Regions from separate parts of the Sediminicurvatus halobius genome, predicted to be linked through region 2. Evidence: predicted binding sites of a transcription regulator. Region 2 holds the regulator's gene; each other region holds the start of a gene.
What was found. Region 2 encodes sigma-54, which starts transcription at its own class of promoters, with help from an activator protein. Its sites were predicted from a motif close to TGGCANGNTNCNTGCTT; they were not measured.

Region 1: the regulator sigma-54 is predicted to act here: its motif matches at 3,276-3,292, upstream of LMH63_RS09135 (flagellar basal body-associated FliL family protein).
Region 3: the regulator sigma-54 is predicted to act here: its motif matches at 2,197-2,213, upstream of LMH63_RS08475 (PEP-CTERM sorting domain-containing protein).

The regions. Positions count from the first base shown of each region.
Region 1 covers NZ_CP086615.1:2,002,273-2,007,585, forward strand. Annotated here, with positions in the region: gene fliJ (flagellar export protein FliJ) at 1-270, shown strand, start outside; gene LMH63_RS09125 (IS110 family RNA-guided transposase) at 351-1,343, opposite strand; gene LMH63_RS09130 (flagellar hook-length control protein FliK) at 1,804-2,871, shown strand; gene LMH63_RS09135 (flagellar basal body-associated FliL family protein) at 3,349-3,855, shown strand; gene fliM (flagellar motor switch protein FliM) at 3,858-4,865, shown strand; gene fliN (flagellar motor switch protein FliN) at 4,865-5,313, shown strand, end outside.
Region 2 covers NZ_CP086615.1:901,101-906,413, reverse strand. Annotated here, with positions in the region: gene LMH63_RS04140 (KdsC family phosphatase) at 1-551, shown strand, start outside; gene lptC (LPS export ABC transporter periplasmic protein LptC) at 544-1,110, shown strand; gene lptA (lipopolysaccharide transport periplasmic protein LptA) at 1,094-1,612, shown strand; gene lptB (LPS export ABC transporter ATP-binding protein) at 1,609-2,349, shown strand; gene LMH63_RS04120 (RNA polymerase factor sigma-54) at 2,497-3,969, shown strand; gene hpf (ribosome hibernation-promoting factor, HPF/YfiA family) at 3,990-4,316, shown strand; gene ptsN (PTS IIA-like nitrogen regulatory protein PtsN) at 4,387-4,857, shown strand; gene LMH63_RS04105 (hypothetical protein) at 4,854-5,313, shown strand, end outside.
Region 3 covers NZ_CP086615.1:1,864,972-1,870,284, reverse strand. Annotated here, with positions in the region: gene uvrB (excinuclease ABC subunit UvrB) at 1-256, opposite strand, end outside; gene LMH63_RS08485 (pyridoxal phosphate-dependent aminotransferase) at 590-1,780, shown strand; tRNA gene LMH63_RS08480 (tRNA-Asn) at 1,854-1,928, shown strand; gene LMH63_RS08475 (PEP-CTERM sorting domain-containing protein) at 2,250-2,939, shown strand; gene galU (UTP--glucose-1-phosphate uridylyltransferase GalU) at 3,000-3,875, opposite strand; gene LMH63_RS08465 (ComEA family DNA-binding protein) at 3,964-4,227, opposite strand; gene pyrF (orotidine-5'-phosphate decarboxylase) at 4,417-5,100, opposite strand; gene lapB (lipopolysaccharide assembly protein LapB) at 5,307-5,313, opposite strand, start outside.

The sequences.
Region 1 (5,313 bases), 1.1 Mb from region 2:
GGCCAGAACGGCATCGATGCCTACCGCCTGCGGGACTACAACGCCTTCCTCGGCCGCATCGACCAGGCCATCGCCCAGCAGCGCGAGCAGCTGCACAGGATCGAGGCGGAGGCGGAGAAGCTGCGCGAGCACTGGCTGGCCGAGTGGGGCAACGCCAGGGCCCTGGAGCAGCTCGTCGAGCGCTACCGCGCCCATGAGCGCCGCGACGCCGAGGCCCGCGAACAGCGCCAGAATGACGAGCTGGCCCGGCAGCGGCGGGGGAGAACGTGAGCGTGCGGCTCGGGGCGACAACCGCAAAGACGCGAAGGACGCAAAGAGTACACAACGGCCGTAGATACTCCCTTGCCGGGTCAAGCCTTCTGCATGTGGTTTCTGCTGAACAGCTGGCTGCTATCGAAGGGCTGCTGTGTTTTGAAGCAGGCCCAGATGCCGGTGAGGTACTTGCGCATGACCGCGCAGATGGCCTGGATGCGCTTTTTGCCGCGGGCGATGAGCGCCTCGTAGAAGGCCTTGGCGTAGGGATCATTTTGGATGGCGACCATGGCCGGCATGAACAGCGCCGCGCGCAGGTAGGCATTGCCGGCCTTGCTGAGCCGTCCGGGTCTGGCGACGCTGGTACCGGATTGGTTGAGGCGCACGTCGAGCCCGGCGTGGCGGGCGACCTGCTTGGCCTTGAGCTGCTCGGGCAGCGTGCAGAGCTCGGCGATGAGCGTGATGGCGCTGACCTCGCCGACGCCGACGGCGGCGGTGAGGGCGCGGAACTGCGCCTGGAGGGTGGCATCGGCGCTAATCAGCTCCAGCGCTGCGGCGCGCAGGCGCTCGATGCGCCGATCGAGCGCGGCGATGCCCTCGCGCTCGTCGTCGATGACCAGCGCCGGCGTGGCCTGCTTGGCGCCGAGGGCGTGGAGGCGGTTCTTCGCCTGGGTGCGCTCGCCGACGAGGCGGTTGACCTGGCGGCCGAGCTCGCGCAGGGCAAGGGCGCTCTCGCGCGGGGGCTGCCACAGGGGCGGGTGCATGCACTCGGCGTAGTCGGCGAGCAGCGCGGCGTCGATGGGATCGGTCTTCGAGCCGGTGAGCTTGAGCTCGGCGAAGTGCTTGAACGCGCGCGGGTTGATCACGCACACGGGCAGCCCCGCCTGGTGCAGCGCGAGGGCGAGATCGAGGAAGTACACGCCGGTGGCCTCGAGCACGATGCGCTCGGGGGCGAGGCGCTGGAGGTGGGCGATGGCGTGGCGATGGCCCTGCGGGGTCTGCTCGAAGCGCTTCGAGGGGCTGTGGCGCCCGGCCTTGCGCGTGACCAGCTCGAAGCTTGCAGCGGCGATATCGACCCCGACGTTGCACATCCTCTTGGCCTCCTGAACGTGACTGAGAGAGACTGGCTACCAGGCTCCCCGACCTCGCAGTTGTTGCCGCTTCGACCTTGTGATGCGAAGTCCAGCACGGCTGGCTTCCGGATACTCCTCGAAGTGGGCAATGAGGCGGGGAGCCGCTCTACGGACGAGGTCAGTCGGCGACTGCCTCCAGGTCGGCGCGGCTTCCCCGGTAACCGGTTCGTGAAGCCCGAAAAGCTTCAAGCGCAGCATACAAGGTCGTGCGCCGCGGAGCGGCGTGCGACGTCCGCGGAGCAGGCCCGGATGTCGCGCACCCCTGCGGCGTGCACGACCTACCGGGAGGGATGGGATTCGCGCGGCGAAGGCGCTCTTTGCGGGCCAACCGTCCCTTTGCGCCCTTGGCGCCTTGGCGGTTGGCTTCCTGATCCCATCCGGGCAGCGCGCCCGGCATGAATGACAGCGAGGACGAACCATGATGTCGAGCAACATCGTTCAGACCCTGGCTCAGCAGCCCGCGGGGCGGGCCGCGCCGGAGGGCAATGCAGGGGGTGACGGGTTTCTGGCGGAGCTGGCGGAAGGCGTGGAGAAGCTCACCGGGGAGAAGGTCTCCGTGGAGCAGCTGCGGGCCTGGCTGGCGGGGGATGCGCCCGACGGGTTTCCGACGCAGGCGCTGATGCAGGGGCTGGCGGAGGGGCTGGGGCAGGAACGGGCGGCGCTCGATGCGGAGGTCCTGGATCCCGAGGCCCTCGCCGGGCTGCTGGCCGAGGGCGAGGACCTGCCCGACGCCGCCCGCGCCGCCGGGGAAGATGGGCAGACCGACATCGCCGGCCTGCTGGGTCTGCTGGCGCTCGCCCGGGAGGGCGATGGCCGCAGCGTCGGGGGCGATCAGCCCCTCGGGCGGCAGCTGGAGGGCGTGCTCGCCCGGCTCCGTCAGGGCGGGGGCGAGGAGGGCCTGCGCGGGGCGCTGGCCGAGGCCCCGCGCGGCGGCGAGTCCGAGCCTGCCGCCGACAGCCGCGCCTTCCGCCAGCTGGTGGAGGCCGCCACCGCCGCCCGGGACGCCCAGAGCTCCACGAGCCGCGCCGACATGCCGACGCTGCAGCCCGTGCGCACGCCGGTGAACCAGCCGGGCTTCAGCCAGGCGGTGGGGGAGAGCGTGCTCTGGATGGCCCGCAACGAGGTCCAGCAGGCCCGCATCCAGCTCAACCCGCCCGGGCTCGGGCCGCTGGAGGTGAGCCTGCAGCTCGGCGAGGAGCGCGCCAGCGTGCACTTCAATGCCCATCACGCCGCCACCCGCGAGGCGCTGGCCGCGGACATGCCGCGCCTGCGCACGATGCTCGCCGAGGGCGGGTTCGAGAACGTGGACGTCAATGTTTCGTCGCAGGAGCGGGGGACCGACGGCCGTGCGGGCACGGACAGCGACGGTTCCCAGGCGGGCGGCACCTTCCGCGGCCAGGCCGCCGAGGGCGAGGGCGGCGAGCTCGGCGTGCAGGACATCGCCGGCCACGCCAGCGGACGGGGGCTGGTGGATCATTACGTCTGATCGCTTGGGCACCGCGCCACGATGCGCCGAGGCGCTCCCGGTCGGGACCGGGGGCGTCGCACACGGCTTCGCCATGCACGACCTACCTCCTCCCTCGTTTCGCGCCCTTCGCGGCTTGGCGGTTAATCCTCGCCTCAGATGACTTCGGTCGGGAACCGCCGAAGGCGGTACCCGACACGCCGGCAGGCGTACGCGCCCAGCGGTAGTGTCCGCGCTTCGCGCGGCTGTCGGCGAGCGCGGCGCGCTTGCCGACCTACTGGCCATTGTCTTCGTTGTGTTTCGTGGTGTCCGTTGTGTCGTTGTGTTGACCTTCCGCCGTCCCGGTAGGGAACGTCGCACACGGCTTCGCCGTGCATGACCTACCTCCTTCTTCGCGCCCTGGTGGTCAATCCCCGCCTCCGGACTGGCACGCTAATCGCATAGGGATTCCTGTCGATGCAGGGGATAGCGATCCCCGCAAGAACAGGAGCCCAGCCGATGCCGAATCCTTCGCCTCGCCGTCAGCGTGGCCTCTCCACCCTGGTGCTGGTGATCCTCATCGCCGCGCTGCTGCTCGCCATCACCGGCGGCACGCTGGCGACGCTGTACTTTGCCGGGCTGCTCGGGGGCGGCGGCGAGGAGGCCGCGGAGATGGCGGACGGCGAGCCCGAGCCCGAGCCGCCGAAGCCGCCGATCTACCTGCCGGTGGAGCCGGCGCTGATCACGCACTTCGAGGACGATGGCCGCAGCCGCTACCTGCAGGTGGGCATTCAGCTGATGGCCCGCGAGCAGCCGGCCATCGACGTCGCCCGGCAGCACCTGCCGAAGATCCGCAACGACCTGCTCATGCTCATGTCCGGCCAGGAAGCCGACGAGCTGCAGGGTCCGGACGGCCGCCAGCGCCTGCGCGAGGCGGCGCTGGCCGAGGTGAACGAGGTGCTGGCCGAGGCCGGCGCGGACGAGCGCCTCGAGGACCTTTACTTCACCGAATTCGTGATGCAGTAGCCATGGCCCAGCAGGACATCCTCAGCCAGGACGAGATCGACGCGCTGCTGCACGGCATCGACGGCGGCGAGGTCGGCGAGGGCGATGACGACACCCCGAAAGAGGGTGTCCAGAGCTTCGATTTCCAGAGCCAGGACCGCATCGTGCGCGGGCGCATGCCCACGCTCGAGATGATCAACGAGCGTTTCGCACGTCTGTTCCGCATCGGGCTGTTCAACATGCTGCGCAAGGCGCCGGAGGTGTCGGTGGCCGGCGTGGAGATGATGAAGTTCTCGGAGTACGTGCACACGCTGTTCGTGCCCACCAGCCTGAACATGGTCAAGATCCAGCCCCTGCGCGGCACCGCGCTCTGCGTGCTGGACCCGAAGCTCGTGTTCATCGTCGTCGACAACTTCTTCGGCGGCGACGGGCGCTACTTCACCAAGATCGAGGGCCGCGAGTTCACTGCCACCGAGAGCCGGGTGATCCGCATGGTGGTGGACCAGGCCTTCGAGCACCTGCAGGACGCCTGGAATCCCGTGCTGCCGGTGGAGTTCGAGTACCAGAACATGGAGGTCAACCCGCAGTTCGCGAACATCGTCTCGCCGAGCGAGGTGGTGGCGGTCTCCAAGTTCCACGTCGAGCTGGACGGCGGCGGCGGCGAGTTCCACGTCACCATCCCCTACACGATGATCGAGCCCATTCGCGACATCCTCGACGCCGGCGTGCAGAGCGACCGCAACGAGGTGGACGAGCGCTGGAGCCGCTCCCTGCGCGACGAGATGAAGACCGCGGAGGTGGAGCTCTCGAGCATGCTGACCCACGTGCGCATCGGGCTGCGGGAGCTCACCCGCCTCAAGCCCGGCGACGTCATCCCCATCGAGATGCCCGAGCTGGTGAGCCTGCAGGCCGAAGGCGTGCCGGTGATGCGCGGGCGCCTCGGGCAGGCCAACGGCAACGTGGCCATCAAGATCGTCGAGCAGATCCGCGCCCCGGAGCGCGAGAGCCTGGCCAAGCTGAGGAAGGACTGATGAGCGAAGACGAGCGCAACGACGACCAGGACGCCCTGGGTGACGACTGGGAGGCGGCCCTCGCCGAGCAGCAGAGCGAGGACGACGGCGCCGAGGCAGAGTCCGGCAAGGCCGGTGCCGGGCGCGAGCGCCCCGCCAGCGGCGCCGCCGAGCGCGGCGCGCAGGGCAACGGCGGCGACCGGGACGGCGCGAGGGGCAATGGCAGGGATCGCCGCGGAGCCGACGCCGAGCCGGCGGATCTGGACGATCTCGAGCCCGAGGGCCGCGCGCCGGCGGACGAGGACGTCAACCTGGATGTCATCCTCGACATCCCGGTGACGCTGTCCATGGAGATCGGCCGCACCCGCATCAACATCCGCAACCTGCTGCAGCTCAACCAGGGCTCCGTGGTGGAGCTGGACCGGCTGGCCGGCGAGCCCATGGACGTGCTGGTGAACGGCACGCTGGT
Region 2 (5,313 bases):
CCTTCCGCGACGCCTATTGCGACGAACCCCCTGCCCCGGTGGTCGCCCGCGCCGCGGGCATCCGCCTGCTGGCGCTGGACGTGGACGGCGTGCTCACCGACGGCAGCGTATTCACCGGTGCCGAGGGCGAGACGCTGAAGCGCTTCCATATCCACGACGGCAAGGGCATCGCCATGCTCCGGGCCGCCGGCGTCGGCGTCGCGGTGCTCACGGCCCGGCGTTCGCCGGCGGTACGCCGGCGTGCCGGGGAGCTCGGCATCGATCCGGTGTGCCAGGGGGTGCGCGACAAGGCCGCCACCCTGGCCGGGATCGCCGCCGACCGCGGTCTGGAGATGACGGCCTGCGCCTGGGTCGGGGATGACCTGGTCGACCTCGCCGCCGCGCGCCTCGCCGGTCTGGCGGTGGCGGTGGCGGACGCCCATCCGCGCCTCGCCCGCGCCTGCCACTGGCAGACCGCCCGCGCCGGTGGCAGGGGCGCCGTCCGCGAGGTCTGCGAGCTGATTCTCGCGGCCCAGGGTCGCCTGCAGCCGAGCCTGGACGCCCATGGCTGAACGCCGCTGGCTGTTCCCCACGGTCGCCACCGGGCTGCTGGCCGCCCTCGCCTGGTGGGGCCTCGCCGAGCGGGAGCCCGCCACCCTGCCCGACGAGGCGGCGGTGGAGGAGCCACGCGCCGCCTACTACGCACGGGACTTCGAGCTGCTGGTCACCAACGCGGCGGGCGCCCCGGACTACCGGATCCGTGCGCCGCAGGGCGCCTATTTCGATGAGGCGGACCGCTGGCGGTTCACCGAGCCACGCTGGCAGGTCTATGGTGACGAGGGCGTTGCCTGGCACGGCCGCGCCGAGCAGGGGCAGAGCTGGCAGGACGGCACCCGGGCAAGCCTGACCGGTGACGTGCGGCTGCGCCGGCCAGGCGCCGACGGCGGCAGCGTCCTGCGCACCGAGCATCTCGACCTGGAGCCGGCGCGGCGCTACGCGGAGACCGACCGCCCCGTCACCATCACCGGGCCCAACTACCGCGTGCAGGGGGTCGGCGCCCGCGCCTGGCTGGAGGAGGAACGCATGCAGCTGCTCTCGCAGGTGGAAGGACGCCATGACCCGGCTCCGTGAGCTAGGCGGGCTGGGCACGCTGGCACTCGCCCTGCTGCTGCTCCCCGCGACGCCGGCCACGGCCCAGGAGCAGGGTCCGGTGCGCCTAAGCGCCGACCGCGCCGAGGTGGACAACCGCAGCGGCACGAGCGTCTACCGCGGCGATGTCGTGCTCACCCGCGGCCCGGCCCGCATCACCGGCGAGGTCATGTGGGTCTACACCAACGAGCAGCGCGAGCTCGAGCGCGTCGAGGTCGAGGGCGAGCCGGCCACCTACCGCCAGCAGCCCGAGGGCGACGGCCAGCTGGTGGAGGCCGAGGCGCCGCGCATGGAGTACTACGCCAGCGGCCCCGAGCGCGTGCTTCTGCTGCAGGGCGGGCGCCTCTGGCAGGGCGAGAACCAGGTGCGCGGCGAGACCATCACCTACTTCGTCGCCGACGAGCGGGTGGAGGCGGAGCGCGGCGCCGATGGCGACGACCGCATCGAGGTGACGGTCTTCCCCGAGCGCGAGGAGGGCGGGTGAGCGCCACCGCGCCGAGCCGCCTGGAGGCCCGCGGCCTCAGCAAGCGCTTCCGCGGCCGGCGCGTGGTAGATGACGTCAGCCTCGATCTCGAGAGCGGCGAGATCGTCGGCCTGCTCGGCCCCAACGGCGCCGGCAAGACCACCAGCTTCTACATGATCGTGGGCCTGATCCCGCTGGACGCCGGCAGCATCCGCCTGGACGACCGCGACCTCACCACCGCCCCGATGCACCAGCGCGCCCGCCTCGGCATCGGCTATCTGCCCCAGGAGGCCTCGGTCTTCCGCAAGCTCTCGGTGGCGGACAACCTGCTCGCCATCCTGGAGACGCGCCCGGGGCTCGATGCCCGCGCGCGGCACCAGCGCATGGAGGCGCTGCTGGAGGAATTCCACGTCGCCCATCTGCGCGACCAGCAGGGCATCAGCCTCTCCGGGGGCGAGCGCCGGCGGGTGGAGATCGCCCGTGCCCTGGCCGCGGAGCCGCGGTTCATCCTGCTCGACGAGCCCTTTGCCGGCGTCGACCCGATCTCGGTGGGGGACATCAAGGCCATCGTGCGCCACCTCGCCGCCCGCGGCATCGGCGTGCTCATCACCGACCACAACGTGCGCGAGACGCTGGGGCTGGTGGATCGCGCCTGCATCCTCGCCGACGGCCGGGTCATCGTTGAAGGCGATGCCGACACGATCCTGACCGACCGCCAGGTGCGAGACGTCTACCTCGGCGAGGATTTCCGGCTGTGAGCGCCCGACCGGCGTTAGCAGGTTTCATGCCGACGGCGTTACCCTGCCGTTTCCGGACAGGGGGAATTGCACTACGATGAAGCACAGCAAAAGGGTGCCGGGGGGGCGCCCGACGCACTCCACTTCCCCGGGTGGCCACTGACGACGATGAAGCAGTCGCTACAGCTCCGACTCGGGCAACAGCTCACCATGACCCCGCAGCTGCAGCAGGCCATCCGGCTGCTGCAGCTGCCGACCCTCGAACTGCGCATGGAGATCCAGCAGGCGCTGGAGTCCAACCTGATGCTCGAGGCCGCGGAGGAAGCGGAGCTCGAGGCGGCCGCGGAGCGCGACGAGGACGGGGCCGAGGCGTCGGAGGCCGCACCGGACCGCACGGAACAGGATCTCGGCGGCGAGGAGCCGGATGCCGCGCGCCTCACCGAGGACCTCCCGGTGGACTCCAGCTGGGAGGACGTCTACGACGGCAGCACCACCTACAGCCACTCCGGTTCCGACGACGAGCGCGACCTCTTCGAGAACCAGTCCGGCGGCGAGGAATCCCTGCGCGACTACCTCATCTGGCAGCTGCAGATGGCTCCGATCTCGCCCCGGGACATGGCCATCGCCGAGGCCATCGTCGACGCCGTGCGCGACGACGGCTACCTCGGCGAGCCGCTGGAGGAGATCGGCGCCGGCCTGCCGCCGGAGCTGGAGGTGGAGCCGGACGACCTGCAGGCGGTGCTGGCCCGGGTGCAGCGGCTGGACCCGGTGGGTGTGGCGGCCCGGGACGTGCGCGAGGCGCTGCTGGTGCAGCTGGACCAGCTGGACCCGGCCACGCCCCATCTGGCGGCGGCCCGCGAGCTCGTGGACCAGCACCTGGAGCTGCTGGTCAGCCGCCAGTTCGCCCAGCTCAAGCGCCGCATGCGGCTCGACCTCGAGACCCTGCAGGCGGCCCTGGCGCTGGTGCAGACCCTGGACCCCCGCCCCGGCGCGCGCTTCAGCACCGAGCGCACCGAGTACGTGGTGCCGGACGTGTTCGTGCGCCGCGTCAACGGCGACTGGCAGGTGGAGGTGAACCCGGACGCCTGCCCGCGGCTGCGGGTGAACAGCTACTACGCCAGCCTGGTGCGCCGGGCCGACAACAGCCGCGACAACAGCCTCATGCGCCAGCACCTGCAGGAGGCGCGATGGCTGATCAAGAGCCTGCGATCGCGCAACGACACCCTGCTCAAGGTGGCGGAGTGCATCGTCGAGCGCCAGCGGGGCTTCCTCGAGCAGGGCGAGGAGGCGATGCAGCCGCTGGTGCTGCGCGAGGTGGCCGAAACCATCGAGATGCACGAGTCCACGGTCTCGCGCATCACCAACCAGAAGTACATGCACACCCCGCGCGGGACCTTCGAGTTCAAGTACTTCTTCTCCAGTCACGTGCAGACCGTGGACGGCGGCGAATGCTCCGCCACGGCGATTCGCGCGCGCATCCGGCGCCTGGTCGCCGACGAGGATCCGGCGAGCCCGCTGAGCGACTCGCGGCTCGCCGAGATCCTGCGCGAAGAGGGCATCAACGTGGCACGCAGGACGGTGGCCAAGTACCGAGAGGCCATGGCCATCGCCTCGTCCACCGAACGCAAGCGGCTGGCCTGAGCGCCAGGAAGGAGGGCCTTATGCAGATCGACGTCACCGGCCACCACGTGGAGATCACCGATGCGCTGCGCGACTATGTCCACGAGAAGTTCCAGCGCCTCGAGCGGCACTTCGACAACGTGGTGGACGTGCACGTGATCCTCACCGTGGAGAAGGTGGCCAAGAAGGCCGAGGCCACACTGGCGCTTAGCGGTGCCAAGCTGTTCGCCGACGCCCTCCAGGAGGACATGTACGCCGCCATCGACGCCCTGGTCGACAAGCTCGATCGCCAGGTGGTCAAGCACAAGGAGAAGCGCACCGACCACCATCGCAGCGAGGGCGCGGTGGGCCAGACACTGGAGCCGTGAGCGCGGGGCGGCCGCCGGGCACCCAAGCGCCCGGCGGCCGCCCCGCCATCATCCGCGACACGGGGTCGACATGAACATCGCCAACCTGCTGGCACCCGAGCGCACCCGCTGCGGGGCCACTGCCACCAGCAAGAAGCGCTGCCTGGAGCTGCTGAGCGAGCTGCTCACGGGCGACGACGCCGATCCGTCGACGCGCGCGGTCTTCGAGAGCCTGATCAGCCGCGAGCGCCTCGGCAGCACGGGGCTCGGCAAGGGCGTGGCGCTGCCCCATGCCCGCGCCCCGGGCATCGATCAGGCCACCGCCGCCCTGCTGCGGCTGGACAAGCCGGTGGACTTCGACGCCATCGACCGCCAGCCGGTGGATCTGCTGTTCGCCCTGCTGGTGCCCGAGCACTCCACCGACGAACACCTGCGCATCCTTGCCCGCCTTGCCGAGATGTTCAGCGACCCGGATCTCTGCGAGCGGTTGCGCACCTGCGGCTCGGAGACCGAGCTCTACGAGACGGTGCTTGCCTGGCAGGACAGCCGCAGCGGCTCATGATCGTGCACCTCGGCATTCCGGCGCTCGCCAGGGCGCTGGCGGGCAGGCACGCGGCCGGCGACGCCACCGCCGGGCTGCCCGTGGCCGTGGGCCGGTGGTTCGGCGACGGTGGCGACTGCCCCGTCCGGCGCCTGCCGGAGGCACCGGACCACCTCCGCCTGCCGCCACTCGCCGGCGGCGCCGCGCCGATCATCCACTCCCCGCTCGGCGATCAGGATCTCTCCCGCCGGCTGGATCGCTGGCTCGCGCGGCATGCCATCGTCACCCTGCCCGGCACCCTGGTGCAGATCGACGGCACCGGCGTGCTGATCCGGGGGGAGGCCGGCAGCGGCAAAAGCGAGACCGCGCTTGCCCTGCTGCAGGGCGGCCAGCGGCTGGTCGCCGACGACGCCGTGACCCTGCAGCCCCGGCCACAGGGCCGGCTGAAAGGCTGCTGCCCGCCCCTGCTCCGGGGCC
Region 3 (5,313 bases), 960 kb from region 2:
CTGCGTTCTCCGGGAAGAACGCCTTCATCTCGCCATAGAGCTGGGCGGCCAGGGTCTTGTTGGGCGCGAGGATGATCGCCGGCCGCTGCTCGCGCGCGATCAGGCTCGCCATGGTGAAGGTCTTGCCCGACCCGGTGACGCCGAGCAGCGTCTGGTGCCGGTGCCCCGCCTGCAGACTCGCCGCGAGCGTGTCGATGGCCCGGGGCTGGTCTCCGGCGGGGGCAAAGTCACTGTGCAGTTCGAAGGTGCTGGACATGGCGGTTCAGAGGGTCAACCCTTTGCCGTATCATCACGGGCCGGCATACTAATCGGCTCGACAGTATTGTCAGGTCTCAGCGAGGCTGTGCGCCGCTGCGGCAAGGCGCGAGTCGCGCAGTGTAGCCGAGCTACATAAGCGGCGAGCAACGCAGTCCGCAGCGGCGCACAGCCTCGCCCTGCGGGAGCCCCGGAGCGGGCCGGCGGCGGCGTTGCGCTCGCTTGACGTGGAATCACCACGCCGGCGCTCCCGCGCCTTGCCGCCGGCCCGCTCCGGGGCTCTGAGACCTGACAATACTGTCGAGACGATTAGTAACGTCATCGGAGGTCGCACTTGGACATTCAACTGGCGAAGCGCGTTCAGCGGGTAAAGCCGTCGCCGACGCTGGCCGTCACGGCGCGGGCCGCGGAGATGCGCGCGGCGGGACATGACATCATCGGGCTCGGCGCGGGGGAACCCGACTTCGACACGCCGGAGCATATCAGGGCGGCCGCCATCGAGGCGATCCACAACGGCGAGACCCGCTACACCGCGGTGGACGGCACCCCGGCGCTGAAGCAGGCCATCCGCAACAAGCTCAAGCGCGACAACGACCTGGACTACGAGGGCAACCAGATCCTCGTCTCCAACGGCGCCAAGCAGAGCCTGTACAACCTCATGGCCGCGGTGCTGGACGAGGGCGACGAGGTGGTGATCCCGGCGCCGTTCTGGGTGTCCTATCCGGACATGGCGCTGCTCGCCGACGGCGTGCCGGAGATCATCGAGGCCGGCCAGGACCAGCGCTTCCGCATCACCCCGGAGCAGCTCGACGCCGCCATTACCGACCGCACCCGGATCGTGATCCTGAACAGCCCCTCCAACCCGACCGGCAGCGCGTACAGCCGTGCCGAGCTGGAGGCCCTGGGCGAGGTGCTGCGGCGCCACCCGCAGGTGCTGATCGCGAGCGACGACATCTACGAGCACATCCTCTGGGCGGGCGAGCCGTTCTGCAACATCGTCATGGCCTGCCCGGACCTCATGGACCGCACGGTGGTGGTCAATGGCGTCTCCAAGGCCTACGCCATGACCGGCTGGCGCATCGGCTATGCCGCAGGTCCCGCACGGGTGATCGGCGCGATGAAGAAGATCCAGTCCCAGAGCACGTCCGGGGCGAGCTCGGTCTCCCAGGCGGCGGCCGTCGCTGCGCTGGACGGCGACCAAGGGGTGGTCGGTCCAATGGTCGAGGCCTTCAAGGAGCGTCATGACTACGTCGTCGGCCGGCTCAACGGCATGCGCGGCGTCGAGTGCATCACCTGCGAGGGCACGTTCTACTGCTATCCGAACGTCAAGGGCGCCATCGATGCCCTGGACGGGGTCAGCAACGACACCGAGCTCGCGGAGCACCTCATCGAGCAGGCCAACGTGGCACTGGTGCCGGGCACAGCCTTCGGCCTGGCGGGTTACGTCCGAATCTCCTATGCCACCAGCATGGAAAACCTGCAGAAGGCAATGGATCGCCTAGAGGGCGTGTTCGGGCGCAAGTGAAGCGTGACCGCCACCGGCGCCCGCGGGGCGCCGGTTGACGGCAGCGGCAGAGCCGATAGACTACGCAGCCTATTCCCCGGTAGCTCAGCGGTAGAGCAAGTGGCTGTTAACCACTGGGTCGGCGGTTCGAATCCGTCCCGGGGAGCCAATTCGCATGCGGAGAAGGCGCTTCCAGTGGAAGCGCCTTTTTCATGCGCGTCATATTGCCGTACCGCCGCCGTGCAGTCCGGACTCCGAACCAAGGGGCCGCCCCAGCGCGCATCAATACCCACCCAACTTACCGGCATGCCTCGCCGCAAGCATAAATGCGACTTCCACCCTCCTGTGCGCAGTCTGTGTTCAAATACTTTACAAATTCTCACTCTTGTCATGCGCACCCAATCGCATCGCGCTGATTTTTCCCGCGATTAGTTGATTGGCCTGCAGTTTGCATACGAAGTCATTGCGAAGCACAACAAGGGGGAGAAATATGCGACTTCGATATACTGGATGCCTTGCCATTCTTGCAGGCAGTCTGCTTGCGGTTAACGCCGCCAGCGCGGCGACCACCTATGACGGGATCACCTTCCCATCAGGTGATGTTTCCTTTGCGGATGAATACCTTGACGTTATCGTTGGTGATCCTGCTCCGACGGCCGGTAACTTTGATCCAGCGGCGAGCTTGGGCCCTCCGAACGACGGAGAGGCGGCCTACTCGCTGGGTCAGGGTGGCTTCATCACTTACCGGTTCACGGACAACTCCCTCACCGGGAGTGACAGCGACCAGGCGGATCTTCATATCTTCGAGGTGGGGCCTCTGGTAGAGGATACGTTCGTGTGGATCAGTGACGACAACGAGAACTTTCTGAGCGTAGGCTCGGTGACCGGGAGTACGTCCAGCATCGATATTGACCCGTTCCTGGCGGATGCGGGAATCGATCCTTTCACGCAGTTCTCCTATGTCCGGCTTCAGGACGATCCCAACGAAAATACCAGCAATGTGACCTACGCCGGAGCAGACATTGACGCCGTTGGCGCGATATCCTCCGCCGCGCCAGTGCCCGACAATGGCACCGTACCCCTGCCCGGCACCGCGCCGCTGCTTGCCATGGGCATGCTCGGTCTCATCGCCGCGCGTGCCCGCTGCTCGTCACCTCGCCGGGGCGCTTCTCTATCCTGAGACGTCAGACGCAGCCGGGCCGCAACTCGCAGCGGCCCGGCTCGTCACCCCATGGCAGGATCACTCGCGCGCCGCTAGGTACTCGCGGAAGGCCGCCCCCAGCTCGGGGTGCTTGAGGCCATACTCCACCGTCGCCTGCAGGTAGCCGAGCTTGTCGCCGCAATCGTAGCGGGTGCCGCGGAACTCGTAGGCGAAGACGTCCTCGTCCTTCATCAGGGCGGCAATGGCGTCGGTAAGCTGGATCTCGCCGCCAGCACCGGGCCGGGTCTGGCGCAGCTTGTTGAAGATGGCGGGGTTGAGGATGTAGCGGCCGACCACGCCCAGGGTCGATGGCGCCTTCTCCGGCGCTGGCTTCTCGACGATGCCGTGCATGCGCCCGAGGCGCTCGTCCACGGGATCGATGCTGACCACCCCGTAGCGGTCGGTGTGGTCCTTGGGCACACGCTGGACGCCGATCATGCTGGCGACGTGGTTGTCGTACTGCTCCACCATCTGCGCCAGGCAGCCGTGGCCCTCCGGATCGTCGATCAGGTCGTCGGCGAGAATCACGGCGAAGGGCTCATCCCCCACCACCGGCTCGGCACAGAGCACGGCATGACCGAGCCCCAGGGCCTCGGACTGGCGGATGTACACGCAGGCGACGCTGCTCGGCACGATGTTGCGCACCGCCTTCAGGCGATCCAGCTTGCCCTTGCTCTCGAGCTCGGTCTCGAGCTCGTAGGCCTTGTCGAAGTGGTCCGGGATGCTGCGCTTGTTGCGCCCGTTGACGAACACCAGGGTCTCGATCCCGGCGCGCACGGCCTCCTCGGCGGCATACTGGATCAGTGGCTTGTCCACCACCGGCAGCATTTCCTTGGGGTTGGCCTTGGTGGCGGGCAGAAAGCGGGTGCCGAGCCCGGCAACCGGGAACACGGCCTTGCGGATGCGTTTCGCCATTGTCCGTTGCACTCCAGCGGGTTAATCAACGCCCCGGAGCGTAACCGATGGCGGGGGCCCTGTCAGGCGCCCCGCCAGCGGCGTGTCGTCACTCGACGGTGACGGCGTCGCGAAGACGCTCCATGGTGGTCTCGCCGATGCCGTTGACGCGCACCAGCTCCTCGACGCTCGCGAACGGGCCGTTGGCCTCCCGCTCCTCGATGATCGCCTCGGCGGTGGCCGGACCGACGCCGTTCAGCGTCTGCAGGGCCTCCGCATCGGCAGCATTGACGTTCACGGGATCGGCCGCCAGGGCCGCGGTGGACGCGACGGCGAGGCACAGGCCCGCCAGCAGATGACGCAGGATACGCATGGGAGAGTCTCCTTCCCTGGTTGATGGACTGGCCCGCCGCCTGGGCGGACCGCCCCGCCGTCGTGGCAGGACGCTGAGAGATTAGCAACACCGTGAACGAGGTCAACCCTAGCCCGCATCCCTCACCGATTCGCGGCTGCGGGCCAGGAGCCTGCGCCGTAGAACGTCTCCCGGCTGCGGCGCAGGCTCCTAGGCGAGCTCGGCCTCGAGCGCGGCCAGCGCCGCGGCCGGATCCGCCGCCGCGGTCACCGGGCGTCCGACCACCAGATCATCCGCCCCGGCGGCAAGGGCCGCCGCCGGCGTCATCACCCGACGCTGGTCGTCCGCGCTGCTGCCGGCGGGCCGGATACCAGGGGTGACCAGCCGGCCCCGAGGATAGGCGGCACGCAGGCGGCGGGCCTCCTGCGCCGAGCAGACCATCCCATCCAGCCCCGCCGCCATGGCAAGTCCAGCCAGTCGGTCCACGGCGGCCGCCGGCGGACCGGCGAGGCCCAGCTCGGCGAGCGTCGCCTCGTCGTGGCTGGTGAGCACGGTGACGGCGGTGAGCAGCGGCCGCTCGGCGCCCTCGCCGATGGCCTCACGGGCGGCGGCGAGCATCCGGCTGCCGCCGAGGGCGTGCACGTTGACCATCCACACCCCGAGGTCCGCCGCGGCCCGGCAGGCGCCGGCGACGGTGTTCGGGATGTCGTGGAACTTGAGGTCCAGGAACACGTCCCAGCCGCCATCCACCAGCTCCCGCACCAGCCCCGGCCCGCCGCGCACGAACAGCTCCTTGCCCACCTTCAGCCGGCACCGCCCCGCCGGCAGCCGCGCCACCAGCCGCCGCGCGGCGTCGGGGTCGGGGAAGTCGAGGGCGATGATGAAGCGCGACACGGTTGGGGGCTTCCTCGTTACGGTGACTGTCACGGCGCCGGTGGCCGGCCGATTCGCGGCATCGATGGATGCGGGTTCAAAGTTCAAGGTTCAAGGTCCAAAGACCTTCTCCGCGCGGTATTGGTCAGCATGGCGGTGCGGCGGGTAACTTTGAACTTTGAACTTGCAACTTTGAACTCTGCAGGGGGAGTAGGGCGCAAAGCGCCCTACTCC